4 regions of the Simplicispira sp. 125 genome follow, and region 2 is predicted to be linked to each of the others. Evidence: predicted binding sites of a transcription regulator. Region 2 holds the regulator's gene; each other region holds the start of a gene.
The links. Region 2 encodes sigma-54, which starts transcription at its own class of promoters, with help from an activator protein. Its sites were predicted from a motif close to TGGCANGNAANCTGCTTT; they were not measured.

Region 1 (7,477 bases), 660 kb from region 2:
CAGGCTTGTCTCCGTCATATTCCAATAGGCATGGGGGATAAATAGGCCGCCTTCCGACAGGCGCCACGGGTGCGTGCGGTGGTATTCCCGCATGCGTCTTCCCAGCCATTCATAGTGCGGATTTTTCATGTGCGAGCGTTTTCTCCAGAGGGCAGTGGATGTTCGGTACGTGGGTTCTCGACAGGTTCTGTGAGGGGTGTACCTGTTTATTCATCTGGGCCTGATTCATCAGAGGCGCCAAGTGCGCTCACCCACTGACCACTTCAACTCGTCCACGACTCTGTGCATGATCCAAACGCACTGCTCATCGGTACACCAACGCTTGGCCTGAAGGCCTTTCAATGCGGCTTTCACTGTCGCCTCCTTGTCTCCATCGAAGGACGCGATTTTTCGCTGGCAGTACGGGATCATTTGCGACGCAAGGTCGTCGCACATGAGAAAAGCTGCCACCACCTCAGAGGGCGAGGTGCCCGGGGCATAGAACTTTCCACCCTCCTCAATGAGGCCCATCTTGGGCTGAGCGCCTGCAACGGCTGATATATGCGCAGTCACCGGGAAGTCTTTCGGCACACTAGTGAAACTGGTTGGGTCCCTTTCCATGTCGGCTCCTTATCATGGAAGCAAAATCTGGCACAAAGCAAGCCCCCAGTGTGACCTCTGCGCAAGCATGCCCCCGTGGACGATATCTTTTCTGCCCTACATCCGAAATCTCTGGCGATCAATCATTGCTCGCTGTGCTCAGCGAGTGGGGTCCGTCATCTCAACACCGTTCCTCCACTGCTCGGACACATGAAGACCTCATCCAGCCTTCAGCATGGTCGCCGAGTGGGTTTGATCAGAACATTCAGCGATCTGCCAGAGAGTCGCTGGATGTAGCCCCAGTTGGGCAAGCAAGGCGTGATACTGATCGCGCGCCGCCAGCAATGCGTCGTATGTATCTGGCAACCACTTAAATTGACCCATCTCGTTCACGCGCCCCAGAGCCTCGGACAATGCATCCTCATCATCGGGGCCGAAAAATAGTGCCTGCATCGCATCCAGATACCAAATCTCAGGCATCACGATGGCGCGCCCCGAAGCCAGCATGTCTAGCTGAAACCGCCAACTCATTGACTGCAGCGCCAGCGCAGCCGTAGCTGCGTCAAGACCCCAAGCAGTCAATCGATCTCCTTTCAAGAAAGAAGCGTCCGCTGCGATGCCAAACATCGTTTTGTGAACCTGGCTTGCGGAGAAATCAAGCTGGTTCAAGCGCGCCTCGTACATCGGTTGTGGCGCCATCCTCATGAGGTTCTGAAACGCCAGCGGGCCAAAGGTGAACTCCTTTTCGGCGGACTGTCGATCGGCGTCGGACAACTCAAGCATGGCAAGTTCCATGTCGGATGCCCGTCGTCGCAAGGCGCATGGAAGAGAGCGATCCCAACTTGCAGCCGCTGGACATCGCGGGTGTGACTTTCTTCGACGCTGATGGCGAGTCGAACATGCCCAAGTTCGGAAGGTTCTTCAAGACGCTGGGGCTACGCACCTTCGCCTTCTACGACCTTGACTACAAAAAGAAACGTAAGGCCGAGCAGGCGCAGGCTCTGGCGGACAACTTCGAAATCAATGTTGAGCACGCCTACAAGGGCTTCGAAGACCTCGTCGTGGCGGAGGTGCCCGTGGATCGGCTGTGGTCCTTCCTGTCGGGCCTAAAAGCCAATGATGAGAACGGCAACGTCGCCATCCCCGATGTGCGCCCGAACGACGACGCGGTCAAGGCCATCGCCAAAGAAGCCCTCGGCGGCAACAAGGGCGCCGGCTGGTCGGCGCGCCTGTTCGAGGAGTGCGAGCTCCACGAGCTGCCGGCCACAGTGACGAAGTTTCTGGCGTCAGCGTTCGCACTGTTCCCACCTCCACCCCCGATCGACGACGGCGATGGAGCACCACCTGAACCGGCCGCCGCTGCTGCCGCTCCATGAACGAGCCTTGCATGCTGCGCGAAAGCGTCATGGCTTGCGAGGGCCATGTCTTGGTCATCGGCGGCCCCGGCAGCGGCAAGACGACGCTCGCGCTGCGCAAGGCGGTCAAGCGGATTCGCGACGGCATGCTTCCGGGTCAGTCGGCCTTGTTCCTGAGCTTCTCGCGGGCGGCAGTGGCGCGCATCTTGGATGCCGCCAAGCTCGAGTCCACCAAAGCCGAACAGGAGCAGCTCTCCATCCAGACGTTTCATTCGTTCTTCTGGGATATCCTCAAAGCCCACGCCTACCTGCTTGGGGCACCGCATAGGCTCTCGATCTTGCTGCCACACGACGAGAAGGCCCTGTCGGGCGGCCTCGGCGACGAAGACGATGGCTGGGACGAGTGGCTCGTCGAGCGTGAGCGGCTGTTTCGAGAAGAGGGGCGGATCGCGTTCGATCTGTTCGCGCTCAATGCGACAGCTCTGTTGGCGCGCTGCTCGCATCTTTTGGCGTCGATCGCCCATCGGCATCCCATCATCATCGTGGACGAAGCCCAGGACACCGGCCAATACGCGTGGCAGTGCATCCAGATGCTCGCGCCACACACGCAGGTGCTGTGCCTGGCAGACCTCGAGCAGCAAATCTTCGACTACCTACCAGGCGTCGGCCCGGAGCGCGTGATCGCCATCCGGGCGGCGTTGAAGCCGCACGAGATCGACCTTGGGACGCAGAACCACCGCAGCCCGGACTCCGAAATCTTGGCGTTCGGCAATGACATCCTGACGGCCAAGCCACGCGGCGCGCCCTACAAGGGCGTATCCGCCCTTGCCTACCGCCCCGAGAAGCCACCGCCGAACTGGAATCATCTGCTGCGCCGAGCCCTCGGGGAGCTCTTGAAATCAATTCGGGCTCAGAGCGACAAGAAGGTGGAGACGATCGCGATACTGGTCACCAACAACCGCAGTGCGTTGAAGATGTCCAACGCCCTCAACGCGTTGGGGGCCAGCGTCGGTAGGCCGGTTCGGCACAAGCTACTGTTCGACGAGGCCGAAGCGCTGCTGTCAGCCCGTTTCGCGGCCTTTCTGCTGGAACCCAAGGATCTCGCCCAATTGGAGGCCGATGTCGCCACCAGCATGGAAATGATCGCCGCCGCGAGGCGCGCGACGGGACAGGGCCGGAAGGAAGTCGCCAAACTCTTGGAGCAGGCCAACAAAATCAAGGGTGGCAAGGCCCTGAACATCAACATCGCCAACGCGCTGCGCGGCCTGATTTCAGGCTTGGCAGTTAACGATTTCAGCGGCGATCCCGCCGAGGACTGGCTCGCGGTCAAACATGAGCTGCGGGCGACCAATCAAGACGAACTCACGCGGGTCGCTGCGCAGTTGGACTTCTTGGTCGCGTTCCGTCGGGGACATCGCATCTCGGCTGCCCTCTCTGATGAATGGCTTCGCGACGGCGCCTACACCAACGCCCGCACCGCCCTCGACTTGGCTCTCGCACAGGAGCAAATCCTCGACGGCGTGGAGCCACCGATGGGCTTGCAAGTCATGAACTTCCACAAGGCCAAGGGCAAGCAGTTCGACGGAGTCATCCTCGTCCGCGAAGCTCGTCGGACGGGCCCCGCCGTCGAATCATCTTTCGTTTGGCGAGGCGACCCTGCCCCGTATCCCAAAAGCCGACGTGTGCTTCGAGTCGGCATCACGCGAGCAAAAGTCCACACGCTCATCCTCGATCCGCTTTGGCCGCAATGCCCCCTGCTCAAGGGGCACAAACTCTAAGGAAAACTCCTCGTCAGTTGGACTGGCGCGTGGCGTTATGACGTATGACGATTGGTGACGGAGTTTTGCACGAAGACCAAGGTCATTCCCTCTTGAGCCGACCAGGCTGGCTACATATGCCGAATGAGAGTTGTCGGCTGCGAGGGGAATCGCTTCGCACGAGGAAGGTCAATGACCGGTTCCGGCAGTCGCTGACATTCGCTTTAGAACGGCGAACGACCGTACCCAGCCTGAAGCGGCCAAGCCCAGGTCGGTTCTGCAACGAATGCTGCGGCCGTGTCCGCACCGCGATCCGGTCCCTGCGCTATGTCGATCATCCGGGACTCGGCGTTCTCGCCGAAGGGCGGGCATCACAGCCTTTGTGGTCGCATTAAATATTGTAGAGTCTTAAAAATTATTGTAATTCACAGCCACCACCCACCAGAGCCACCGCACTCGCCGTATGGTGCGGGCTGCCGGTGGGGCGCAGGGCCCAGCGCTCCAGTGCAAACCGGCCGCACAGACTGGCCACGGCGGCGCTCTCCAGCGCCTCGTCCACCGTCATATCCGGTAGCACCCCGGCAAAGCGCTGGGCCAGCATGGATTTACCCGAACCTGGCGGCCCCATCAACAAAAGACTGTGGCCGCCCGCGGCTGCGATCTCCAGGGCGCGCTTGGCCAGGGCCTGGCCTTTGACATCGGCCAGGTCGGCATAGACACCCGTGGTCTGCAGGGGCGTAGCCTGCATGCGCGTCCAGCCACTGTCCTCGGGCGCCGGGCCTTCACCCGTGCTGCCGGACGGCAAAAACTGCTGTACCACGTCCAGCAGATGGCGTGCACGCCAGACCTGGGCGTCGGGCACCAGCGCGGCCTCTTCGGCGCTGCCCGGCGGCAGCACCAACCGCACCCCGGCGGGCAGCGCACGCAGCGCCAGGCTGGTGGCCAGCGCTCCACGCACGGGGCGCAGCTCGCCCGAGAGCGACAACTCCCCCGCAAACTCATAGCCTGCAAGACGGGCGGCATCGATCTGACCGCTGGCCGCCAGGATGCCCAGGGCGATGGGCAGATCGAAGCGTCCCGAGTCCTTGGGCAAATCGGCCGGAGCCAAATTCACGGTGATGCGCTTGTTGTGCGGGAACTCCAGCCCGGCGTTCTGCAACGCCGAACGCACGCGCTCACGCGCCTCCTTGACCTCGACCTCGGCCAGTCCCACCAGCGTGAAGCTGGGCAAGCCATTGGCCAGGTGCACCTCGACAGTGACAGGCGGCGCCTGCAACCCCAGCAGGGCGCGGCTTTGCACCAAAGCAAGACTCATGCGTGTATTTCTCCCCAGACGAGTGCGGTTTGCGGGCGGCGGGCGCAATGGCCGGTGGCCATGCACCAGTCCGGTGCAAAGGCTATGTACCGCCCTGCGAATGTAGCGGTGAAAGGCCTGGCACGGTCTGTGCGTAGACAGGCTATCGCTTGTTTTTTTCTGACCGGAGGACCCATGAACCACACATCTCTCAAGACCCTCGGTATCGCCCTTGTGGCAGCCATGCCCCTGATGGCCAGCGCCCAGCTGAGCGGCAACCTGAGCCTGACCTCGAACTACAAGTACCGCGGCCAGGACCAGGACGTCAGCAAGGTGAAGGCGTTCAAGCCTGCCGTGCAGGGCGGCCTGGACTATGCCTTTGGCGAATCCGGCTGGTACGTGGGCAACTGGAACTCCAGTGTGGACTGGCTGCCCGGCAACTCGATCGAGATGGACCTGTACGGCGGCTACAAATTCAAGGCCGGCGAATTCGACCTGGACCTGGGCGCGCTGACCTACCTCTACCCCGGCAACACCACGGGCAACACGACCGAGCTGTATGCGGCCGGCACCTGGGGGCCGCTGACGGCGAAGTACTCGCACACCGTCTCCAAAGACTATTTCGGCTGGGCCGGTGCCAAGGCAGGCTCGGGCCGCAAGGGCACGAACACGGGCTACCTGGCGTTCTCGTTCGCGCAGGAAGTGGCGCCCTCGATCACGCTCAAGGCTTCGGTGGGCTTCACGCGCTTTGCCAGCGACATCAAGGACACGGGCGTGCCCAACTACACCGATTTCAGCGTGGGCGCCGCCTATGACCTGGGCAATGGTCTCTCGCTCGGCGCAGCCGTGGCGGGCGCCAACAAGAAGGCTTATTTCGGACCCGCCAACCAGTCGCGCCTGCTCGTCACCCTGACCAAAACCCTGTAAGGAGGAACAGAAAATGAAAATGGTGACTGCCATCATCAAGCCGTTCAAACTCGACGAAGTGCGCGAGGCCCTCTCCGACATCGGGGTGCAGGGCATCACGGTGACCGAAGTAAAGGGCTTTGGCCGCCAGAAGGGCCATACCGAGCTCTACCGCGGCGCCGAGTACGTGGTGGACTTCCTGCCCAAAGTGAAGATCGAGGCCGCCGTTGCCGACGACCTGGTCGAGCGCGTCATCGAGGCCATCGAAGGCGCGGCGCGCACCGGCAAGATCGGCGACGGCAAGATTTTTGTCTCCGACCTCGAACAGGTGGTACGCATCCGCACCGGCGAGACCGGCCAGGACGCCCTGTAAGCCACCCCTTCCACCCAACGCGAGAAACTGCCATGAAAAAACTGCTTGCCTCCCTCCTGCTAGGGCTGGGCCTGCTGGCCACCGGTCCGCTCGCCCTGGCCCAGGCACCTGCCACTCCCGAACCCGCCGCCATGGCGGCCCCGGCCGAACCGGCTGCAGCTACCGACACGGCGACAGCGCCAGCCCCGGCTGCGCCTGTGGCCGCGGCTGCAGTGGCCCCGGCCGCACCGGCCGCCGCACCCAAGCTCGACTCGGGCGATACCGCCTGGATGCTCACTTCCACGCTGCTGGTCATCCTGATGACCCTCCCCGGCCTGGCGCTGTTCTACGGCGGCCTGGCCCGCTCGAAGAACATGCTGTCGGTGCTGGTGCAGGTGTTCGTGGTCTTTGCCATCATCAGCGTGCTGTGGGCGCTGTACGGCTACAGCCTGGCATTCACCGGTGAGGGCCGGTTCTTCGGCGGGCTGGACAAGCTGTTCCTCAAGGGCATCGCACCCGACACGCTCTCCGGTCTGCTGCCCACCATTCCGGAATATGTGTTCGTGGCCTTCCAGTCCACCTTTGCCGCCATCACCGTGGCGCTGATCGTGGGCTCGTTCGCTGAACGCATCCGCTTCTCGGCCGTGCTGATTTTCTCGCTGCTGTGGTTCACCTTCAGCTACATCCCCATGGCCCACATGGTGTGGGGCGGCGGCCTGCTGGCCAAGGACGGTGCGCTCGACTTTGCCGGGGGCACGGTGGTGCACATCAACGCCGGTGTGGCCGCGCTGGTGGGCGCCTACCTGGTGGGCAAGCGCATTGGTTACGGCAAGGAAGCGCTGACCCCGCACAGTCTGACGCTGACCATGGTGGGCGCCTCGCTCCTGTGGGTGGGCTGGTTCGGTTTCAACGCAGGTTCGGCCGGTGCCGCCAACGGCGTGGCGGGCCTGGCTTTCATCAACACCGTGCTGGCCACGGCCGCGGCCACCCTGTCGTGGCTGGCGGGTGAATCGCTGCACAAGGGCAAGGCCTCCATGCTGGGCGCGGCCTCGGGCGCTGTGGCCGGGCTGGTGGCCGTGACCCCGGCAGCAGGCTTCGTGGGCCCCATGGGTTCCATCGTGATGGGCCTGATCGCGGGCATCGTCTGCCTGTGGGGCGTGGGTGGTCTCAAGCGCATGCTGGGTGCGGACGATGCCTTTGACGTGTTTGGCGTGCACGGCGTGGGCGGCATTCT
Region 2 (7,477 bases):
TGGGTGCCCCAGTCGGGCCATGTGGGCCTGGGCGTGTCCATTCTGAGCTACGGCGGCGGCGTGCAGTTTGGGGTCATCACCGACACCCAGCTGTGCCCCGAGCCCCAGCAAATCATCGACGCCTTTGCACCCGAATTCGCCGCGCTTTCTACCCTCACGATGATGCTGCCGTGGGGCGAGGAAGAGTAACAGCCGCGCTCTGCACGGCCCCGGCAGTTGCGCTGCTGCTGGCCTGCAGCATGGCCTTTGCGGAGGTCACGGAAGAACACGCCGAGCAGCCGTACACGGTGGACGTCCCGCCTGGCCAGACACTGCGCCAGGCCCTCAATGCGGCCACCCCCATCCGCGAGGGCGGGCAGCGTTTTCATGGCCATACGCAGTGGAACGTGCACTGGAATTTCTGGTGGAACCGTGATGCGGCCGGGCACTGCCGCATCGCCCGCGTCAGCACACGGCTGTCCACCCGCATCCAAATGCCCGTGCTGCGCACCGCCAGCGATGCACAGCAGGCCCGGTTCGCACGCTATGCCCGGGCCTTGCACCAGCACGAGCAGGGCCATGTGCAGTTCGGCCGCCGGGCCGCGCAGTCCATCGACCAGGGCATCGCCGCCCTGTCCGAGGCCCCGGACTGCCCCACTCTGGAGCGGCAAGCCAATGCATTGGGCCACCGCTTGCTGGCAGAACAGGCCGCGCTGGAAAAAACCTACGACCGCGACACACGGCATGGTGCAACACAAGGCGCACAGGTTGATTGATGCTATATATTTTATAGCTTATAGCGCTTACCGGATAAGCGCTTGAGCCCTAAAACACTATCAATCAAGCCCCTGCACTGCCTGGAACAAGGCCTGCCGCGCCTGGGCAATGATCTGGCCTTTCCAGGCATCGGTGTCGGTGCAGAAGGCCGCCAGCATCTGCGCCTTGATCTGTGCTGCCAATGCTGTCGGCGCCTCCGGGTGGATGTGAAGCCAATGCTCGGCACGCAGCGCCTGCAGCATGTCCAGAATGGGCAGGGTGCCGTACTCCATGGCAATGCCGGTGTACTGGGCTTGCGGACATTCGTCGTAGATGGCGGTCCACATCAGGCCCGTCAGAAACGCTGAAGTGGACGTTCCATCGTAGAACGAGGTAATGGGTGTCGCTCCGTTGCCCCCCCACCATTGGCGGGCACGCGCAAGGGCGGCAGGATCGTCGCGCCCGGCATAGATGCGCTCGCCATGGCCGCTGGGCCCCAGGCCGGTGTGCAGGTCAATCCAGCCGATGCGCTGGGCCCGGCTGCCATGCTGGCGCAGCACCTGGCGCAGGGTGCGGTTGCTCCAGGTGGGCGCCGTGCCGCCAAAGAACATCCCCTGCGCAAATTCATGCTGCCCCTGCGAGATGGCGGCCTGCCAGGCCGCTTCGCCCCGGGTGGCGATGAACTGCTCCACCGCCGCTACGTTGTCGGCTGCAGGCGGCCAGGTGGACGGCAGCAAAAAGGGCTCGACCTCGCGGTAGGCCTCATTGACCGGCAAGGGGCGGCTGAAGTCCTGGAAGTTGCGGTTCAAATCCACGTTTTCGTGCGTGGTGCGGCGGGTGTGCGAGAAGCCATAGGGGTTGAGCGCGTGGATATAGAGCACGGCCACGCCGTGCGCGCGCGCTTCTTCGCGCCAAGCGGCATCGTGCAGCGCATAGACCTGCACACCGCTGCCGCAATACCCCTCGACCCCGTGGCAGGCGCTGCTGACGATCAGCAGCTTTTCGGCGTCCGGTGGGCCGTCGCGCACAACGTCCATGGCCAGGTCTTCCCCATCGCGCCCCTTGAGCGGGTGGGCGTGCGACTCGATCGGCAGCCCGGCGGTGGCCGCGGCCTCCAGAAACTGCACGCGGGCGCGGGCGTAGCTGCCAGCAAAGGCGTCGGTGATCCCGATCATGCGGCGCCCTTAGGCTGGCCCAGCCATTCGTTGGCCAGGCGCACCCAGTAGGTAGCGCCCAGCGGGATGAGCGCATCGTTGAAATCGTAGCTGGGGTTGTGCAGCGTGCACGGCCCGCCGCCATGGCCCATGGCGCGGTGGTCGCCGTCGCCGTTGGCAATGAAGCAATAGGCCCCGGGCAGGGCTTGCAGCATGTAGGCAAAGTCTTCGGCGCCCATGGTGGGCTCCTGCGCCAGCACGTTGGCATCGCCCACGATGGAGGCCATCACCTTGCGGGCAAACGCAGCCTCCGCGGGGGCGTTGACGGTGGGCGGGTAGTTGCGCACGAATTCGAATTCGCACTGGGCGTCGTGCGCGGCGCAGGCATGCTGGGCAATCTGGCGCATGCGTTGCTCGATCAGGTCGAGCACCTCCAGAGTGAAGGTGCGCACCGTGCCTTGCAGCTCGCAGCTGTCGGGCACCACGTTGGTGGCTTCGCCTGCGTGGATCATGGTGACCGAAATCACGCCCGCATCCACGGGCTTTTTATTGCGGCTGATGATGGTCTGGAACGACTGCACCATCTGGCAGGCAATCGGCACCGGATCGATGCCCGTGTGCGGCATGGCGGCGTGGCCCCCTTTGCCCCGGATGGTGATCTTGAATTCGTTGGACGAAGCCATCACGGGTCCGGGACTGACCGCAAACTGGCCCACCGCCATGCCTGGCCAGTTGTGCATGCCAAACACGGCCTCCATGGGAAAGCGCTCAAACAAGCCATCCTTGATCATCTCGCGCGCACCACCACCGCCTTCCTCGGCCGGCTGGAAGATCAGGTAGACCGTGCCATCGAAATCACGATGCTTTGCCAGATGCTGCGCCGCTGCGAGCAGCATGGCGGTGTGCCCGTCGTGGCCGCAGGCGTGCATCTTGCCCGGGTGCTGGCTGGCATGATCGAAGGTGTTGAACTCCTGCATGGGCAGCGCATCCATGTCGGCGCGCAGGCCGATGGCCCGGCCACACGCGCCGCCGTCGCGCCCGTGCACGATACCCACCACCCCGGTGGTTCCCATGCCGCGGTGGATGGGAATGCCCCAGTCGGCCAGGTTTTGCGCCACCAGATCGGCGGTGCGCAATTCCTCGAAGCACAGTTCGGGATGGGCGTGGATGTCGCGGCGCACCGCAGCAATGAGTGCTGCCTGGGCAGCGATGGAGTCGATGACTTTCATGGACGGTAGCTCCTTCTTCGCAACAGTCTACCCATGCCGGAGAGGCTGTGGGCCAGGAGCAAACTCTGCCCAGCACGGCGAATGGTTATCAACCCCCAGCACGGCGACGCCACGGGCCCTTGCCATCACGCGGCAACCGCCGGTTCGCGGTCATCGGCCCGCCAACACCGCGCACCTGCGTCTACAGCGCCTTGCGCAAAGTGGTTGTGGGTATCTTGAGCGCTTCGCGGTATTTGGCCACGGTGCGGCGTGCACACTCGATGCCTTGTTCCTTGAGCATGTCTGCCAACTGGTTGTCGGACAGCGGCTTGGCAGGGTTTTCGGCGGCGACGAACTGCTTGATGAGCGCGCGCACGGCCGTGCTCGACGCATTGCCGCCGGTGTCGGTGCCCAGGCCCGAGCCGAAAAAATACTTGAGCTCGTAAGTGCCCTGCGGCGTGGCCATGTATTTGGCCGTGGTCACGCGCGAGATGGTGGATTCATGCAGGCCCAGCTCGTCGGCGATATCGCGCAACACCAGCGGCCGCATGGCCAGTTCGCCATGCACGAAAAAATTTTTCTGCCGCTCGACGATGGCGCGCGAGACACGCAAGATGGTGTCAAAGCGCTGCTGGATGTTCTTGATGAACCAGCGCGCCTCCTGCAGTCGCTGCTGCAAGGCCTGGTGTCCATCCCCCCCTTTGTGGCCGCGCAGGGCTCCGGCATAGATGTCGTGCACACGCAGGCGCGGCATCACATCGGGGTTGAGCTGCACATTGAACTGCTGGCCACTGCGGCCCACACGGGTCACGAGCACATCGGGAATCACGATGTTGCGCTCCACATCAGCAAAGCGACGCCCGGGGCGCGGTTCGAGCCGGGCGATCAGGGCCATGGCGGCGCGCGTGCGCTCTTCGCTGGTGCCACACAGCGCAACGAGGCGGCGCACATCACGGCGTGCCAGCAACTCCAACGGTTGCCGACAGATGCACAGCGCGTTCTGCACTGTGCTGGGATTTTCAACGCCGTCCTGGAGCAGTGCCTGGAGTTGCAGGGTGAGGCATTCCGCCAGATTGCGCGCCCCCACACCGGAGGGCTCCAGACTTTGCAGCAGCCGCAGCGCCACGGTGAAGCGGTGCACCAGCTCTTCGATCTGCTCCAGATCGCTCTCGCCTGCCAGCCCCAGGGCCAGGGATTCCAGGGAATCCTCCAGATAACCGTCGTCGTTCAACGATTCGATCAGGTATTGCAGCGCAGCCCGGTCCAGTGCCGACAGGCGCAGCGCCAGTGCCTGTCGGTGCAGAAATGCCGTGAGCGACTCATGGCCATGCGCCAAATCGGCAGCGTCGGCTTCGCTGTCGCCATCGCTGCTGCCGTTGTTGCGCGCAGGGGCGTCGCCCCCCCATTCGCCATCGTCTGCGGCCATCTCCGTGGTGCCGTCGCCGCCCCAGTCGGGTTCATCGGAGGCACCCACAGAATCCGCATCATTTCTGCCTTCAAGGCTTGATGTACTTACGCCATCAGCTCCTGAATAAATAGCAACCTCAGCCGCCGCATCGTCCCCTTGTGCAGGTACGTCGGACTGGGCCAGACCGAACTCCTCGCGCGGCGCATCTTCCGTATTGCGTTCGAGGAAAGGGTTTTCATCGAGCATCTGCTCGATTTCCTGCGACAGCTCTTGCGTGGAAAGTTGCAGCAGGCGGATGGATTGCTGCAGCTGCGGCGTCAGTGCCAGATGCTGCGAAACGCGCAGTGAGAGACCGGGCTTCATGAGAGCACTTTCACCCGGGCCGGCAATGGTTTTGCCGCCGGGTCGCCCCAAGGCAAAACGCGACCCCCTTGGGGGGCAGCGACCACACAAAGTGAGGGAGCGTGGGGGCTATGTTTTGCCGCCGGGCCGCCCCCAAGGCAAAACGCGACCCCCTTGGGGGGCAGCGACCACACGAAGTGAGGGAGCGTGGGGGCTATGTTTTGCCGCCGGGCCGCCCCAAGGCAAAAAGCGGCCCCCTTGGGGGGCAGCGACCACACGAAGTGAGGGAGCGTGGGGGCCACACTCACATCCGGAAATGCTCGCCCAGGTACACGCGGCGCACCTCGGCGTTGTCCACGATTTCAGACGGCGTGCCCTGGGCCAGCACATTCCCGTCGCTGATGATGAAGGCGTGGTCGCAGATCCCCAGCGTTTCACGCACGTTGTGGTCGGTGATGAGCACGCCAATGCCGCGCTCCTTGAGGAAACCAATGATGCGCTGGATCTCGATCACGGCGATGGGATCAATGCCGGCAAAGGGTTCATCGAGCAGGATGAACCGTGGCTGTGTCGCCAGCGCGCGGGCGATCTCGACGCGGCGGCGCTCGCCACCCGACAGAGCCAGCGCGGGAGAATCGCGCAAATGGTCCACGCGCAGCTCCTGCAGCAACGCGGTGAGACGCTCTTCGATCACGGCTGCAGGCAGCGGTTGGCCCTGGTCATCGCGCTGCAGTTCGAGCACGGCGCGCACGTTTTCCTGCACCGTGAGCTTGCGAAAGATGGAGGCCTCTTGCGGCAGATACGACAGCCCCAGGCGCGAGCGCCGGTGGATGGGCATGTGCGCCACCGACTGGCCGTCGATGCGGATATCGCCCCCATCGCTGCGCACCAGCCCGACGATCATGTAAAACGATGTGGTCTTGCCCGCGCCATTGGGCCCCAGCAGGCCGACCACTTCGCCTTTTTGCACTTCCAGCGAAACGTCTTTGACCACCTTGCGGCTGCCATAAGACTTGGCCAGGTGCAGCACTTCCAGGCGGCTCGTTGGCGCGGCTTGCGCGCCCGCAGGCATCGATGGGGCGCTCACTTGGCACCACCGCCAAGCGTGGTGCTGGAACGCAAGCCCGGCGCCGAAGCTGCAGCCGCTGGCGCCGCGGCCGTGTCAGGCACGACCTCCTTGGGCGACAGCACGGCCCGCACGCGGCCACCACTGGCCGGGTTATCACCGGTTGTTTTCTGTCCGTCCACGGTGAACACATCGGTCTGGTTGTTGTAGACGATCACGGCACCCGTGATGGCGTCGTTGACCACAGCACCCCGCAGGCGGCGCAGCTCGGCATTGCGCACAAAGCGCACCGTGTCGCTGCGCCCGTCGTACTCGATCACTTCGCCCTCGCCTTCGATGAACTCTTCGGGAGCACCTGGCGCTCCATCGCGCCGCTGGCGGAAGAACGCCCGGCGCCCGGCGTCGGCTGTGACCACGCCGGCTTGGTACCCATCGGCATCTTGCCGCACTTCGAGGCGGGCGCCGCGCAGAACGATGCTGCCCTTGGTCATCACGACACGGCCGGTAAAGACGCTGGTTTGCTTAAGGTCGTCGTGGCGCAGCGCATCGGCCTCGATGTTCATGGGCTTGCTCCGGTCGGCCTTTTCTGCCTGCGCCCCGCCCACCCCAGCCAGCAGGGCCAGAGACGCCAGGGCAGGCACCCAGCGGCGCAGGAGGCAGCCTGCCTGCCGCGCTTGCACGTGCCTTGCTCGCGCGCCCGGACTGCGGTCGCCCGGAGGAATCGAAGAATGAATGTCCATGCGGCTTTCCAGAGAAGCATACCCTTCCAGGGCACGCGAAATGTGCAGGGCACGAATCTTGCAAGCATTGTAGCCCTGACACTGTTGCGTCATAAACCCGGGGCGTAAAAAAGCCCGCCAGGGGCGGGCTTGTGGCACGCAAAGGCCTGCGCACTGTGCAAGCGACGCTGTCTAGCCCTTGGAACCTGCGCCCTTTTGCACCACGCCTGCAAGGTATTCCACTACCTGCAGCACGCCCGAAAGGCTGCCGGCCATGGTGCCGTCGGTGTAGAACCGCCCGGCCACACCCATGGAGGGGACACCCTCGACGCCATAGGCCTCCTGCAACTGTGCAGCGCGGCGCACCTGGCTCGCCACGTTGAAGGAGCCATACATCTCCTTGAACTTTGCGATGTCGATGCCGGGCTGCTTGCCCATCCACTCCAGGATGGCATCTTCCTTCGCGAGGTTCACTTTCTCCACATGGATGGCACGGAACACGCGGGCGTGCAACTCACCCACCTTGCCCATGCCTTCGAGAGCGTAGTACAGCTTTTGCTGGGCTTCAAAGCTCTTGTTGAAAGCGACAGGAACACGGCGCACGGCCAAATTTTTCGCCTGCGCAGACTTCGTCCAAGCCTCCAGGGTGGGCTCAAAGGCATTGCAATGGCCGCAGTTGTACCAAAAGAACTCGATCACCTCGACCTTGCCGGCAGGCGCATCGGTGGCTACCGGCTTACCCAGCTTGGCGTAATCTTTACCCTCCTTGGGCTGCGCGCCCTGGGCCAGCGCAGACAGTGGCAAGGCCGAAGCCACCAGGGCCGTGGCAGTGGTCAGGGAAAACA
Region 3 (7,477 bases), 1.1 Mb from region 2:
CCGCGACTGCTTGCAGGTGGTACAGGCAACGCAATTGCAGTTACCTGCTCCGGATGCTATTAAATAAATAGCTGCTAGCGCTTACACACAAAGCGCTAGAGCCCATTTAATTACAAAATCAACCCACCCAGCGGCGGGCATTGCGCCACAAGCGCATCCAGGGGCTGAAGGCCTCCTGGCCGCCCGCGGCGACATGGTCCATCCAGCTCATCTGGATGTTGCGGAACACACGCTCGGGGTGCGGCATCATGGCTGTAAAGCGCCCGTCTGCGGTGGTCACCGCCGTCAGGCCACCGGGGCTGCCGTTGGGGTTGAACGGGTACTGCTCGGTGGCGGCGCCCATGTGGTCCACGAAGCGCATGGCGGCGATGGCCTTGTCGGCGTTGCCACGGTATTTGAAGTTGGCGTAGCCCTCGCCGTGCGCCACGGCGATCGGCAGGCGGCTGCCGGCCATGCCTTGCAGGAACAGACTGTGCGATTCGAGCACTTCCACCAGCGACAGGCGGGCCTCGAAACGCTCGCTCTGATTGGTGGTGAAGCGCGGCCAGTCCTGCGCGCCGGGGATGATATCGGCGAGCTCGGCGAACATCTGACAGCCGTTGCACACGCCCAGGCCAAAGGTGTCCTGGCGCGCGAAGAAGCCCTGGAACTGCTCGGCCAGCACTTTGTTGAAGGTGATGGAACGCGCCCAGCCGATGCCCGCACCCAGCGTGTCGCCGTAGCTGAAGCCCCCGCAGGCCACGATGCCCTTGAAGTCCTCCAGGCGCGCACGGCCGCTCTGCAGGTCGGTCATGTGCACGTCGTGCGCCTCGAAACCCGCCTCGGTGAAGGCGTAGGCCATTTCCACATGCGAGTTCACGCCCTGCTCGCGCAGCACGGCCACCTTGGGCTTGGAAAGATTGAGGTACGGCGCGGCCACGTCCTGCGCGGGGTCGAACGTCAGGTGCACATGCAGGCCCGGGTCGGCCGGTGCACCGGCTGCCGCGTGCTCGGCGTCGGCGCAGGCGGGGTTGTCGCGGCGCTGGCAGATCTGCCAGCTCACGCTGTCCCAGACCTGGTGCAGGTCTTCCAGCTTGGCACTGAACACGCTCTTGGCGTCGCGCCACACCTGCAGCTCGCCCTTGCCGGCATCGATGGGGCTGGACAGCGGGCGCGTCTTGCCGACGAAATGGCTGCACGCCGAGAGGCCGTGCGCGCGCAGCGTCTGCATGACGTCGTTGCGCTCGCTGGTCTTGACCTGCAGCACCACGCCCAGCTCTTCGTTGAACAGCGCCTTGAGCGTGAGTTCCTCGCGGCGCGCGCTCACCTGGCCGGCCCAGTTCTTGGCGTCGCCCGCGTCCATGCGGCTGTCATTGATGCCGTCGCCCTCGGTGACCAGCATGTCCACGTTCAGCGCCACGCCCACATGGCCGGCGAAGGCCATCTCGGCCACGGCAGCGAGCAGGCCGCCGTCGCTGCGGTCGTGGTAGGCCAGGATGCGGCCCTGCGCACGCAGCGCGTTCACGGCGTTCACCAAGTTCACCAGGTCCTTGGCGTCATCGAGATCGGGCACTGTGTCGCCGGCCTGGTCCAGCACCTGGCCCAGGATGCTGCCGCCCATGCGGCACTGGCCCTTGCCCAGGTCGATGAGCACCAGCGTGGTGTCTTCCTCGGTGGCGTCGAGCTGCGGCGTGAGCGTGCCGCGCACGTCCTGCAGCGTGGCGAAGCTGCTCACGATCAGGCTCACTGGCGAGACCACCTTCTTCTGTGCGTCGCCGTCCTTCCACTGCGTGCGCATGGACAGCGAGTCCTTGCCCACGGGGATGCTGATGCCCAGTTGCGGGCACAGCTCCAGGCCCACGGCCTTGACGGTGGCGTAGAGGTCGGCGTCCTCGCCCGGCTCGCCGCAGGCGGCCATCCAGTTGGCGGACAGCTTGACGCGCGGCAGCTCGATGGGCGCGGCCAGCAGGTTGGTGATGGCTTCGGCCACCGCCATGCGGCCCGAGGCCGGGGCGTTGATGGCGGCCAGCGGCGTGCGCTCGCCCATGGCCATGGCCTCGCCGGCGAAACCCTTGTAATCGGCCAGCGTGACGGCGCAGTCGGCCACGGGCACCTGCCAGGGGCCGACCATCTGGTCGCGGTGCGTGAGGCCGCCCACGGTGCGGTCGCCAATGGTGACGAGGAAGCGCTTGGACGCCACGGTGGGGTGGCTCAGCACGTCGATCACGGCCTTCTGCAGCGGCACGCCGGTCAGGTCGATGGGCGCGAACTGGCGCTGCACGGTGGTCACGTCGCGGTGCATCTTGGGCGGCTTGCCCAGCAGCACCGACATGGGCATATCCACTGGCAGCTTCTGGTCTTCCGCCTGCGCGGCGGGATCTTCCAGCACCAGTTGGCGTTCCTCCGTGGCTGTGCCGATCACGGCAAACGGGCAGCGCTCGCGCTCGCAGAACGCTCGAAACAGCTCCAACGATTCGGGTGCGATGGCCAGCACGTAGCGCTCCTGGCTCTCGTTCGACCAGATTTCCTTGGGCGCCATGCCCGATTCTTCGAGCTGCACGGCGCGCAGGTCAAAGCGTGCACCGCGTCCGGCGTCGTTCGTCAGCTCGGGGAAGGCGTTGGACAAACCGCCCGCGCCCACGTCGTGGATGGCCAGGATGGGGTTGGCCTCGCCCTGCGCCCAGCAGTGGTTGATGACCTCCTGCGCACGGCGCTCGATCTCGGGGTTGCCGCGTTGCACAGAGTCGAAGTCCAGCTCGGCCGCGTTCTGCCCCGTGGCCATGGAGCTGGCCGCGCTGCCGCCCATGCCGATGCGCATGCCCGGGCCGCCCAACTGCACCAGCAGCGAACCGGCGGGGAATTCGATCTTTTGCGTGAGCCGGGCGTCGATGCTGCCCAGGCCACCCGCAATCATGATGGGCTTGTGGTAGCCACGTGCCACACCGGCCACGGTCTGCTCGTATTCGCGAAAGTACCCCGCCAGGTTGGGGCGGCCGAACTCGTTGTTGAACGCGGCGCCGCCCAGCGGCCCCTCGGTCATGATCTGCAGCGGGCTGGCGATGTGCGACGGCTTGCCGCCTTCCTGGTCCGACGCGCCGCCCCACAGCTTGGAGACGGTGAAGCCCGTGAGGCCCGCCTTGGGCTCGGAGCCGCGCCCGGTGGCGCCCTCGTCGCGGATCTCGCCGCCCGCGCCGGTGGAGGCGCCCGGGAAGGGCGAGATGGCCGTGGGGTGGTTGTGCGTCTCCACCTTCATCAGCACATGCTGGAGAACGCTCTCTTTTCCATAGCTGCTCGCGCTTGTTTCTTGGGCGCTAGAGGCCATTTTTGCCACAAAACGCTCGACCTGGTGGCCTTCCATCACCGAGGCGTTGTCGGAATAGGCTACCACGGTGTGCTGCGGGCTGGTCTGGTGCGTGTGGTGGATCATGCCGAACAGGCTCTTGTCCTGCGCCACGCCGTCGATGGTGAACTGCGCGTTGAAGATCTTGTGGCGGCAGTGCTCGCTGTTGGCCTGCGCAAACATCATCAACTCCACATCGGTAGGGTTGCGCGCCAGGCCCGTAAAAGCGGTGACGAGGTAGTCGATTTCATCGTCGGCCAGCGCCAGGCCCCACTGGGTGTTGGCGGCCTCCAAGGCGGCACGGCCGCCGGTCAGCACGTTCACATGCTCCATGGGCTGGGGCGGCAGTTCGGTGAACAGGGCCTGCACATCGGCCAGGTCAAACAGCACGGACTCGGTCATGCGGTCGTGCAGCAGCGCGGCCACCTGGGCCTGCTGCTCGGCGCTCAGCGTGGGCTTGCCCAGCAGGCCTGACTGCATCTGGATGCGGAATTCAGTGGCGCGCTCGATGCGGCGCAGCGCCAGGCCACAGTTGCGCGCGATGTCGGTGGCCTTGGAGGCCCAGGGCGACACCGTGCCCAGGCGCGGCGTGACGATGATGGCCACACCATCGATCGGGCCCTGGTACGGGTCGCCGTAGGTCAGCAGCGCGGCCAGGCGCTGCTGTTGCTCGTGCGTCGGGGGTGCATCGGTGGCCACCAGGTGCACAAAGCGGGCCGCAATGCCGGCAATCTTTGGGTGGATGGCTTGGAGTGCGGGCTGGAGTTGCTGCGCGCGAAAGGGGCTGAGGGCGTTGCCGCCCGCAATCGTGGTCAGGTGCAAGGTCACGTTGGCGGCCTGGGTGAGTAGTGAGGGAGGAACGTGCCGGGCGGTGGCCCCGAGGAGGCCTTGGCCCGCACGACCGAAGCCCGCCATTTTACCGGGCACCGGCATCACCAGGCCCTTGCCCTGCACGAACCGAAGGGCGATGGGATAATTCCGCCCCATGAGCATCACTATCAAAGACGCTGCGGACATTGAAGGCATGCGCGTCGCATGCCGCCTTGCTTCGGAAGTACTGGACTACATCGCCCCCCATATCCGGCCGGGCATCACCACGGCAGAAATCGACCGCCTCGGCGCCGAATGCATGGCCCAGCAGGGCACCATTTCAGCCACCGTCGGCTACCAGCCGCCGGGCTACCCGGCCTACCCTGCCTCGCTGTGCACCTCGGTCAACCATGTGGTGTGCCACGGCATCCCGAACGACAAGCCGCTCAAAAAAGGCGACATCGTGAACGTGGACGTCACCGTCATCACCAAAGATGGCTGGTATGGCGACAACAGCCGCATGTACCTGATTGGCGAGTGCTCGATTGCCGCCAAACGGCTGTCGGCCATCACGTTTGAGGCGATGTGGCACGGCATTTTGCAGGTTAAGCCCAGCGCGCACCTGGGCGACATCGGCCACGCCATTCAGAAGTTTGCCGAAGGACATGGCTTTACCGTGGTGCGCGAATTTTGCGGCCACGGCATTGGCAAGGTGTTCCATGAAGAGCCCCAGGTGCTGCACTATGGCCGCCCCGGCACGCTGGAAGAACTCAAGCCCGGCATGGTGTTCACCATCGAACCCATGATCAACGCCGGACGGCGCGAGATCAAGGAGTTTGGCAACGACGGCTGGACCATCGTCACCAAGGACCGCAGCCTCTCGGCACAGTGGGAGCACACCGTGCTGGTCACGCCCACGGGTTACGAGGTGATGACGCTCTCGGCCGGCTCCCCCCCCCTGCCTTCCTTCGTGCAGGCCACGGCCACCTGAAATGATGCCCCCCCTGAGCCGCTTTGCGTCATCCCCAGGGGGACGCCCCCAGTGCGGCGGGGCAGCCCTTGCACGGGGCACTGGACCACGCCAGTGTCAAACTTCGGGGGCTGCATGCAGCGCGGTAGCGCAGTCGGAGCAAAGCACGAGCACGGTTATTGCTTAGCAAAGCCATGACCGAACTCCAAAAACTGCGCGACGCTTACCGGCTCCAAAAAAGCGCCCTCCTGGCCTCGCTGCAGGCCTCGGGCTCGTCCACACGCGGCATTCACGCGCTGCTGCGCAAGTTCTCGCGCCTGGCCGACGGACTGCTGTGCACACTCTGGCAACGCGCCGCCCTGCCCCCTGCGCTGACTTTGGTGGCCGTGGGCGGTTTTGGCCGTGAACAGCTGTTTCCGCACTCCGACGTCGATGTGCTGGTGCTGCTGCCCAATGCGCTTGCAGGCGCAGACACCTTGCGCGGCCAGGTGGAAGAATTCATCCGCAGTTGCTGGGACGCGGGGCTGGAGATTGGCTCCAGCGTGCGCACGGTGCAGGAATGCCTGAGCGAGGCTGCAGGCGACGTCACAGTACAGACATCGCTGCTCGAAGCCCGCCGGGTGTGCGGCGATGCAGACCTGTTCACGCATTTTCAGCACCAGTTTGGTGCACAACTCAATCCCCACGCCTTTCTGGTCGCCAAGACGCTGGAGATGCGCCAGCGCCACACCCGCTACGAAAACACCCCCTACGCACTGGAGCCCAACTGCAAGGAATCCCCCGGCGGCCTGCGTGACCTGCACCTCATCCTGTGGGTGGCACGCGCCGCCGGTCTGGGCCGCAGCTGGGAAGAACTGGCCGACAGCGGCCTGGCCACGCCTTTCGAGGTGCGCCAGATCAAACGCAACGAAGCTGTGCTGTTTTTAGTGCGCGCACGCCTGCACGCACTGGCTGGGCGGCGTGAAGACCGGCTGGTATTCGACCTTCAGACCGCAGTGGCCGAATCGCTGGGCTACCGCTCACAGGCGCCGGACGGCTCCCACCTGCCCATGCGCGCCAGCGAAGCCCTGATGCGCCGCTACTACTGGGCCGCCAAGGCCGTATCGCAGCTGTGCCAGATTTTGCTGCTCAACATCGAAGAGCGCCTGGACCCGCCCACACAGCAACCCCGGCCCATCAACGACCGGTTTTTCGACAAAGGCGGCATGATCGACGTGGTCAGCGACGACCTGTACCAGCGTGACCCGCACGCCATCCTCGAAACCTTTTTGCTCTACCAAAGCTCGACCGGGCTGCAAAACCTGTCGGCGCGCACGCTGCGCGCGCTCTACAACGCCCGTGGCGTGATGGACAGCGCTTTCCGGCGCGACCCGGTCAACCGCGCCGCCTTTCTGCGCATCCTGCAGCAGCCCGCAGGCATCACCCATGCCCTGCGGCTGATGAACCAAACCTCGGTGCTCGGACGCTACCTGTGGCCGTTTCGCCGCATCGTCGGGCAGATGCAGCACGACCTGTTCCACGTCTATACCGTGGACCAGCACATCCTGATGGTGCTGCGCAACGTGCGGCGCTTCTTCATTGCTGAGCACGCGCACGAATACCCTTTCTGCTCGCAACTGGCCGGTGGCTGGGACAAGCCCTGGGTGCTGTTTGTGGCCGCGCTGTTCCACGACATCGGCAAGGGGCGCGGCGGCGACCATTCGCAGATTGGCGCCATCGAGGCGCGGCGGTTTTGCCGCCAGCATGGCGTGGCGCGGGACGACACGCAGCTCATCGAATTCCTGGTGCGCGAGCACCTGACCATGAGCAACGTGGCGCAAAAGCAAGACCTCTCTGACCCCGACGTCATCACCGCGTTTGCCCAGCGCGTGGGCAACGAGCGCAACCTTACAGCGCTGTACCTGCTCACCGTGGCCGACATCCGGGGCACCAGCCCCAAGGTGTGGAACGCCTGGAAAGGCAAGCTGCTCGAAGACCTGTACCGCGCCACGCTGCGCGTGCTGGGTGGGCGCGCCCCCGATGCCGCCGCCTTGATCGAAGCCCGCAAACGCGAAGCCCTGGTGCTGCTGGCCCTGAGCGCCCTGCCGTTTGAGGCCCACAAAAAGCTCTGGGAAACGCTGGACGTGGGCTACTTCATGCGCCACGAGGCCGCCGACATTGCCTGGCACACGCGCCACCTCTCGCGCCACGTAGGCACGCAGCAGCCCGTGGTGCGCGCGCGCCAGTCGCTGGCGGGTGAAGGCCTGCAGGTGCTGGTGTACGCCGCCGACCAGAGCGACCTGTTCGCGCGCATTTGCGGGTATTTCGACCGGGCGGGATTCTCGATTCTGGATGCCCGCGTGCACACCGCCAGCAATGGCTACGCACTCGACACCTTC
Region 4 (7,477 bases), 130 kb from region 2:
TTCGGCAGTAGCTTGCTGTGCCCACCCCGTTTGCAACCATCCATATCCAAACCATGGCCACATTGAAACAGCCTCCAACAGTGCTGACCACATGGTAATCCGCACGTCATGCATGGGTAGGTCGCGAAAATTCTGATCTGCTGTAATAAAGGCTTTACTTCCCATTAAAGGAACTACAAAGTACCAAGTTACAAATATGGCAAACACAAATAAAAATACATTTCTATTTTTGTCATTTTTCTGAAAAATCAGCACAGCGAAAATAAATGCCATTTGCAACCAGCCTGTCCGCGACTGCGTGATTGCCATACCAAAAGCCAGAAAACATCCTGCCAGTAGCATCACATAAATATTCAATCTACTTCTGGAATACAAGCACAATGAGGCACACAAAGCAATAAAACACAGAGTACTAAAGTTATTTATCTGGCCCAGGTTTGCACCAGGGCGATCGCCCATATCACTTTCCATAAAGAAAACCGCCAAACTCCATGTCTGGGTCCACTGAACAAGGGCTATACCAATGGATGCAATCGCGGACATAACCAACGTAAACAGAAGTGCGGTCATCCACTCTTCTTTTTCTTCCTGCCTTGCCATGAATGAGCCGACATGAATGGCAATAAGGTAGATCGATAGATAGAGAGATACCATGAAGGCATCACCGGAAAAGACCAGCAAGCCGGTTCCATACTGTATCCATGCCACACTGACGGCAAGCACCACAAATACAATAAGAGGCCACGCAATGCCAGAATGCAGTGATGGATATTTCCATGTACGGGCTGCTGCAGCGACCCAGAGCATTAAAATAGCCGCAAATGCCAACCCTTCATTCCAAGCAGGCAGCCAGGGGTACGCTTTGTTGGGAATCAACCATGACAATGACATCGCGATCAACCCCATCAATGCCATGATGCTTTTTAATTCCCGTGTCAACTTCGCTTCCTTTCTTCCATAAAAAAAGACCCCGAAGGGTCTTTTTAGATTGCTCTAGGCAATTAGATCTGACCGCGGCACGAGCCAGGCAGGTACTTGAGGGTCATGGTGGTGCCGTCACCAGCCAGACCACAACGCCAGCCCCAGATGGTGGTGTTCACGTCACCATTTGCCAAAGCCAAGGCCTGTGTCTTCATAGGCACCAGCGAAACAACCTTGCCAGCAGCATCTTTCAAGTCACTCGCGGCAGAAGCCGTGATCAACACCTTGCCGGCGGAATCAGTTTCCATCTTATCAACATATTTGGTACCGCTACCAGAACTGATTTCGCAACCCCATGTGTTGGCGAGAGGCAGTGTCGTACCCACGGTGGATTGCACGGTTTCCGTGATGCTGGTACGGCAGGCAGAGCCGGCCAAAATGATTTCAGAAACCTTGGCGCGAATGGTGTAGTCCTGGTACGCAGGCAGTGCCACAGCAGCCAAGATACCGATAATCGCCACAACGATCATCAATTCAATCAGGGTAAAACCTTGTTGCAGATTACGTTTCATATATTTCTCCTCGGAGTCAAGTGCAAATGAAAACCTGCAGACGTATTCTTCAGGTTCGGTGCTATACAAGCATGTTCTGTGCCAAACAACCTGTCGTTACATTCTTGCACCCATGAGTGCGGCTTTCATTGCGCAACGGCCCGTTTCGCAACAAATCACACGCCCCCATACTTCGACTGACATTTTTGTCTCTCACATCTGTCACCAACCGCATCTTTTCTTACACATCCAGCACATCCCCCGCTTGCAGCCACCGAATGTCATGCGGCGCAGCAAACCCATGCGGGGTGCGCGCATCAAAGCGGCGAATCTCCTCCATGATGAGCGCGGTCTCTGACGGTTTGGTATGGGTGATGTAGATGGGGAACGACCGGGCCGGGTCGAGTTGGGCCAGTTCCAGCGCCAGGGTTTGGGGGGCAAGGTGCTGGGCGCGCTCTGCCAGGGCGCTCTCGCGGTTGCTGAAGGCAGTTTCGATGACCAACATGGCCACGGGCAGCTGGTTGATGCGCTGCCAGAAGGCGGGGTTGCGGCCCGTGTCGCCGCTAAACACCCACCAGTCGTGAGGCCCTTGTACCGCGTAGCCTACGGCGGGGACGGCATGGCAGGCGGGCAGCACCTCTAGCCGGGTGCCTGCCACTTCCAGCGTTTGCCCTGCGGCCAGTGCCTGGTATTGCAGAAAAGGAGCGGCATCACTGGGAATACGGCTGAAGTCCGGCCAGATCACGTTGTTGAACACATGGGCCTGCAGTGCGGCGATGGTCTCCTGCAAGGCGTGCACCTGCACGGGGCTACTGCGGCGGGACGATATGGCGTCCAGCATCAGCGGCAGTGCGGCGATATGGTCCAGGTGCGAGTGTGTGAGAAAAACATGGTCGATGGCCTGCATTTCGTCCAGGGTGAGGTCGCCCACGCCTGTCCCTGCATCGATGAGGATGCGTCCATCGATCAGAAATGAGGTGGTGCGGCAGTCCCGGGCAATCGCCCCGGAGCAGCCCAGCACGCGGACTTTCATGGTTGCTGCGGCCTTTATTCTGTTTCCAAATCATTCATGTCTAGGCGCGAAGCCGCAGACAGTGCTGTAGCACGGCAAGGCGAAGCAACAACGACACGGATGGTTTAAAAATGGAATTACTTGGTGTCGAAATGGGTCGATCCGTCCCACGCGGGGTTGTAGGGTAACACCCGCAGGGCCTGCAGGCGCTGGCTGTAAAACTCCAGCAAAGCTCTTTGTGCGTGGGCAGCCACCAGTCCAGGCCAAAGGCTGTCGCACCGGGGCCAGTCTTGTGCACGAAAGGCGGCCAGCCACTCGTGCCAGCGGTCCAGGGCATTTTGCGGGTCGGCGTCCAGCGTGCCCGCTTCAGCCACCGGGCGGTAGATGGCCACGGCCTGCTCCTTGCCTTTGACGCGCACGCGGTCCAGCTCCTGCCATGCAAAACCTTGTACCTGCGCACGGGTGCTTTCGCTGGCGACGATTTCCACGCCATACACTTTGCACAGGCCTTCCAGGCGGGAGCCCAGGTTGACGGCATCACCGATCACGGTGTAGCTGCGGCGGATGTCTGAGCCCATGTCGCCCACGCACATAGGCCCGGTGTTGAGCCCGATACCGATGCCGATTTCGGGCAGGCCGCGCGCACGGTGCTCAACATTGAGGGCATGCACGGCCTGCGCCATGCCCAATGCTGCGCGCACGGCCAATGTGGCGTGCTCCGGCGTTGCCACGGGAGCCCCCCAGAAAGCCATCACACAATCACCCATGTATTTGTCGATGGTGCCGCGCTGCTGGCGGATGACCTGGGTCAGGCGTGAAAATATCTCATTGAGCAAGGCTTGCAGCTGCACGGGCTCCATGCGCTCGGACATGGCGGTAAAACCGCGCATGTCGCAAAACATGACCGTGAGTTCGCGGTTGGCGGCCTGCATGCTGTAGCGCGCGGGCTCCAGCACCATCTCGTCCACCAGCTCGGGCGGAACATAGGTGCCAAACAGGTGCGCCAGCCCGCGCTTGGCGCGGCCTTCCACAAAATACCCGTAGCTCATGTTCAGCGCAAATGCCAGCAGCACCAGGGCCAGCACGGCCGCCAAAGGCATGGTCAGGCTGTGCACCTGGTACAGCCAAAGATTGAGCCCCGTCAGCCCCGCAAACAACCCCAGGCTCACCCCGACCGTCGCACCCGCACCCAACAGGGGCAGGGCCACGGCAAGCAGCATCCCGGCACAGGCGATCTGCAGCACATCAAACCCGATGGCGTAATCGGGCTGCACCGGGTTTCGCCCATCGAGGAAACCCGCAATCATGTTGGCGTGGGTTTCCACCCCCGGGTAGGCGCCGCCCACGGGCGTGGCGCGCAGATCCTGCAAGCCCGGGGCGGTGGTACCCACCAGAACGATCTGCCCCTGCAGGCTGGCGGCGGGGAGGAGGCCTTCCAGAATATCGGCCGCAGCGACATAGCGGAACGATCCACCACGGGGGCCACCCGGCCCCCGGTAGGGCACCAGTGCAGCAAGCTGCCGATCCGTTGGCAGCAGCAGGGATCGTCCGTCCTGGTGCAGTTCAATGCCCTGCACAAAGGGCACGGCGGCATCTTCATAGCCCGGCGCATAGCCTGGACGGATGGTGGGCATGCCCAGCAACATGCGGAACACCGCCAGCGCCAGGGATTCGTAATATTGCCCCTGGTATTGGGCCAGCAGGGGAAGAGCCCGGACCACGCCGTCATCGTCGGTCATGGCGTTAAAAAAACCGGCTGTTGGTGCCGCTTGCGCCAGTGGCGCAATGTTGCTGCCATATCCTGTCCACGCCGTGGACTGCAGGCGCTTGCCTTGGAGCTGCGCGGCGGTCAGCGCGGGCGCTGGCAGTGCGCCATGCGATCGGCCATCCCGGTCACTGGTGAAGTAATAGCCCAGAACAACGTTCTGACCCTGCAGGGTGGCAGCAAACCGGGCGTCAAAATCCAGCGCAGGTGCCAATTGCGCCAGTGCCACGACAAAGTCCTGCTGCTTGCGCAGCGGCCCCGCGGCCAGACGCTGCAGGCTGGCCAGGCCCGAACTACCGTCCGGCTCGGCGAACACGACATCAAAGCCGACTACGGCGGCCTGCTGACGGCCCAGAAGTTCTTGGGAAAAGCGCGCCAGCTTGTCCCGCCCCCAGGGCCATTGCCCTACCCGGGCCAGGCTGGTTTCGTCAATATCCACGATGACGATGCGATCGTCCATGGTGCGCGGCATGGTAGCGCGCAGCCGGGCATCGTAGATCAGGTGATCCAGGCGCTCGAACATTGGTACTCGCAATACCCCGGTGGCGTGCAGCAAGGCCAGCACCAACGGCAAAGCCACCACGGCCATGCGCAGCCAACGCCTGCGCAAAACGGCGACGAGCCTGCCTGCCAAACCTGGGCTGCGCATGGCGGTGCCTGGCGCTACGGCCCTGCGCCGTCAGTCTTGCATGAACTGCATTTCCGTACCGGCCAACTCCAGCCGGTCGCCAGCGTGCAAAGGCACAGGGGTATTGCCGATGCGCGCACCGTTGAGCATGGGATTGTCCGGCCCCTCCACATGGGCCAGCACGAAGCCCTGGTGGCGCCGCGTAATGGATGCCACCGCCACACCCGGCTTGCCAATGGTGGTGACGACTTTGGTCAAGGCCACCTCACGTCCGGCTGCAGCGCCCGAGAGCACACGGATGACGGCCGTCACAGGCGCGGCTGCAGCCGCAGGGGCCGGTGCGGGACGGGGTGGAATCGGGGGCGGCACCATGCCTGGTTTGAAAAGCATGGTTTTTTCGAAGCCGTTGCTTTCGTCTTCATGGAGGAAGCGGATTTTGTACTTGCCCACTTCCACGGTGTCACCGTTGCGCAGGGCCTGGCGCTTGACCGCCTTGCCATTCACGTAGGTGCCATTGGTGCTGCCCAGGTCCTCGGCCTCGACCCCTTGCTCGTTCATGTGGAAGGCAACATGCTCACCGCTGACCGCGAGGTTGTCGATCACGATGTCGTTGTAGGGGCGGCGCCCGAGCATGGTGCGCTCCTTGCTGAGCTCCACCTCTTTGATGACAACACCGTCGATCGAAACGATCATTTTGGGCATGACCAACTCCTGCTTTTGTTTTGCATTTGAAATAAATGGATGGGCACTAGGCGGTACGCATGAGCCGTGACATGAAGCTCCGCTTGCTTTCGGGGGCCCCCGCCTGCACCAGCACCACGCTGATGTTGTCGCGGCCACCATTGGCATTGGCCGCGTCGATGAGGCGACGTGCCTTGTCCTCCAGCGGCAGGGCAGCGGACGCCAGCGTGGTTAGCTCCTCGTGAGACACCATTTCGCTCAGGCCATCGGAACACATCAGATACAGGTCCTGCGGCTCTACCTTGAATTCGTTGACTTCGATGAGCACATCGTCTTCGACCCCCAGCGCCCGTGTCACCAGATTGCGGCTGGACGACAGCGCAGCCTGCTGCGCCGTGATCAGCCCAGCGTCAACCTGCTCCTGCAGCCAGGAATGGTCCCGCGTGATCTGCTCCAGCAGACCTGCACGCAGGCGGTAGCAACGCGAATCGCCGATATGCCCCAACACCAGGCGGCGGCCCTGGAAAACACCCACCACCAGTGTGGTGCCCATACCCGCATATTGCGGATTGGCCTCGGCCGCACCCAGAATGGCCTGGTTGGCATTGCCTACGCAGATCTCTATGGCACGGCGCAGGTCAAATGCCTTGAGATGCGCGCCCGCCTCGCCCAACCAGCGCGCCAGTTCGGTACGGATGAAGGTCGTCGCCATGCCGCTGGCTACTTCGCCCGCGTTGTAGCCCCCCATGCCATCGGCCAGCAAGGCCAGTTGGGCCTGTGGATCGATCGCAACAGCGTCTTCATTGTTGGCGCGCACCCGGCCAGGGTCTGTCCGTGCGAAAAACTCGTACCCCATCGTGGCCGACGTCATTGCACACCTGGCTCGGAAGCAGAAACAGGGGCCCGCGCAGCAGGAATATCCAATACAGTTTCTTGAAAAGCCGCCATGTTGTGCTCTTGTTGATTGCTGCGCGCATCATAGACGAGCGGCTGCTGCGCCGGTGCAGTGTTGGCGGCTTGCAAAAGCGCGTTTTCCACATTGCGCAGATCAACGGCAAATTGACGCCCCGTCTGGTAGCGCTCCCGGGGGTCTTTGCGCAAGGCCAATGCCACGACGTTGGCCAGATCGGTCGGCAAATCCGGGCGCAGCGTGCGCATATCGGGCGCTGGCTGGTGGGCAATGTTGTGCATCAGCGCACTCATCGAATCGCCCCGCAGCGGCAGACTGCCTGTCAGCAACTGAAACAGGGTCACCCCCAAGGCATACAAGTCGCAGCGGCCATCAACCTTGTTTCCCGCCAATTGCTCAGGCGCCATGAAACTGGGGGTTCCGAGCACAAGGCCCGTGCGGGTTTTGCTGCTGTCGGTGATGCGGGCAATGCCGAAGTCTGAAACCTTGACCGCGTTGGCAGCCGCATCAAACATGATGTTGGCGGGCTTGATGTCACGGTGCACTACGTTTTGCTGGTGCGCATAGTCCAGCGCCTCGGCCACGCGCGCCACGATGGAAACCACTTGCGGCACAGGCAAAAGTTGCCCCGGCTTCGTGGCGCCGACCAGATCCTGGCCTTTGAGCAGTTCCATGGCGATCCAGGCCAGGCCCTGCTCGTCTCCCGCATCGTAGATGGTGACAATATTCTGGTGCTGCAGCCGCCCGGCAGACTCGGCTTCACGGAAAAAGCGTGCACGCGCATCCACCAGCGCAGTGCCGTCGAACTCCTGGTCCAGCGCAAGGGTTTTGATGGCCACCACACGGCCAATTTTGGGGTCGCGCCCTTGGTAGACCACGCCCATGGCACCGCGCCCCAGTTCTTTCTCGACCTGGTAGCGACCCAGCAATGAGGGCAGGGCGCCTGCGGGCGCTTCCATGGCATTGGCGGTTTCGGCATTGGCCGCTATCTCGGCCAAGTGGCGGGCGC

Region 1: C8D04_RS15630 (TorF family putative porin) is a predicted target of sigma-54. The motif match lies at 5,125-5,142, and genes of this name have one in related genera.
Region 3: C8D04_RS07480 ([protein-PII] uridylyltransferase) is a predicted target of sigma-54. The motif match lies at 5,268-5,285, and genes of this name have one in related genera.
Region 4: C8D04_RS13195 (pilin) is a predicted target of sigma-54. The motif match lies at 1,560-1,577, and genes of this name have one in related genera.

Annotation. Positions count from the first base shown of each region.
Region 1 covers NZ_QEKM01000001.1:3,349,791-3,357,267, reverse strand. The annotation lists gene C8D04_RS15660 (hypothetical protein) at 1-129, opposite strand, end outside; gene C8D04_RS15655 (hypothetical protein) at 229-600, opposite strand; gene C8D04_RS15650 (hypothetical protein) at 799-1,374, opposite strand; gene C8D04_RS15645 (hypothetical protein) at 1,401-1,955, shown strand; gene C8D04_RS15640 (ATP-dependent helicase) at 1,967-3,712, shown strand; partial or broken gene C8D04_RS15635 (magnesium chelatase domain-containing protein) at 4,122-5,006, opposite strand; gene C8D04_RS15630 (TorF family putative porin) at 5,181-5,912, shown strand; gene glnK (P-II family nitrogen regulator) at 5,926-6,264, shown strand; gene amt (ammonium transporter) at 6,297-7,477, shown strand, end outside.
Region 2 covers NZ_QEKM01000001.1:2,688,947-2,696,423, forward strand. The annotation lists gene C8D04_RS12575 (wax ester/triacylglycerol synthase family O-acyltransferase) at 1-189, shown strand, start outside; gene C8D04_RS12580 (DUF922 domain-containing protein) at 240-755, shown strand; gene C8D04_RS12585 (M14 family metallopeptidase) at 816-1,910, opposite strand; gene C8D04_RS12590 (M20 aminoacylase family protein) at 1,907-3,118, opposite strand; gene C8D04_RS12595 (RNA polymerase factor sigma-54) at 3,300-4,868, opposite strand; gene lptB (LPS export ABC transporter ATP-binding protein) at 5,152-5,919, opposite strand; gene lptA (lipopolysaccharide transport periplasmic protein LptA) at 5,931-6,653, opposite strand; gene C8D04_RS12610 (thiol:disulfide interchange protein DsbA/DsbL) at 6,825-7,477, opposite strand, start outside.
Region 3 covers NZ_QEKM01000001.1:1,632,211-1,639,687, forward strand. The annotation lists gene C8D04_RS07465 (hypothetical protein) at 1-67, shown strand, start outside; gene purL (phosphoribosylformylglycinamidine synthase) at 119-4,147, opposite strand; gene map (type I methionyl aminopeptidase) at 4,305-5,120, shown strand; gene C8D04_RS07480 ([protein-PII] uridylyltransferase) at 5,294-7,477, shown strand, end outside.
Region 4 covers NZ_QEKM01000001.1:2,822,474-2,829,950, forward strand. The annotation lists gene C8D04_RS13190 (Wzy polymerase domain-containing protein) at 1-939, opposite strand, end outside; gene C8D04_RS13195 (pilin) at 1,002-1,493, opposite strand; gene C8D04_RS13200 (3',5'-cyclic-nucleotide phosphodiesterase) at 1,714-2,505, opposite strand; gene C8D04_RS13205 (adenylate/guanylate cyclase domain-containing protein) at 2,622-4,898, opposite strand; gene C8D04_RS13210 (FHA domain-containing protein) at 4,929-5,579, opposite strand; gene C8D04_RS13215 (Stp1/IreP family PP2C-type Ser/Thr phosphatase) at 5,626-6,414, opposite strand; gene C8D04_RS13220 (serine/threonine-protein kinase) at 6,426-7,477, opposite strand, start outside.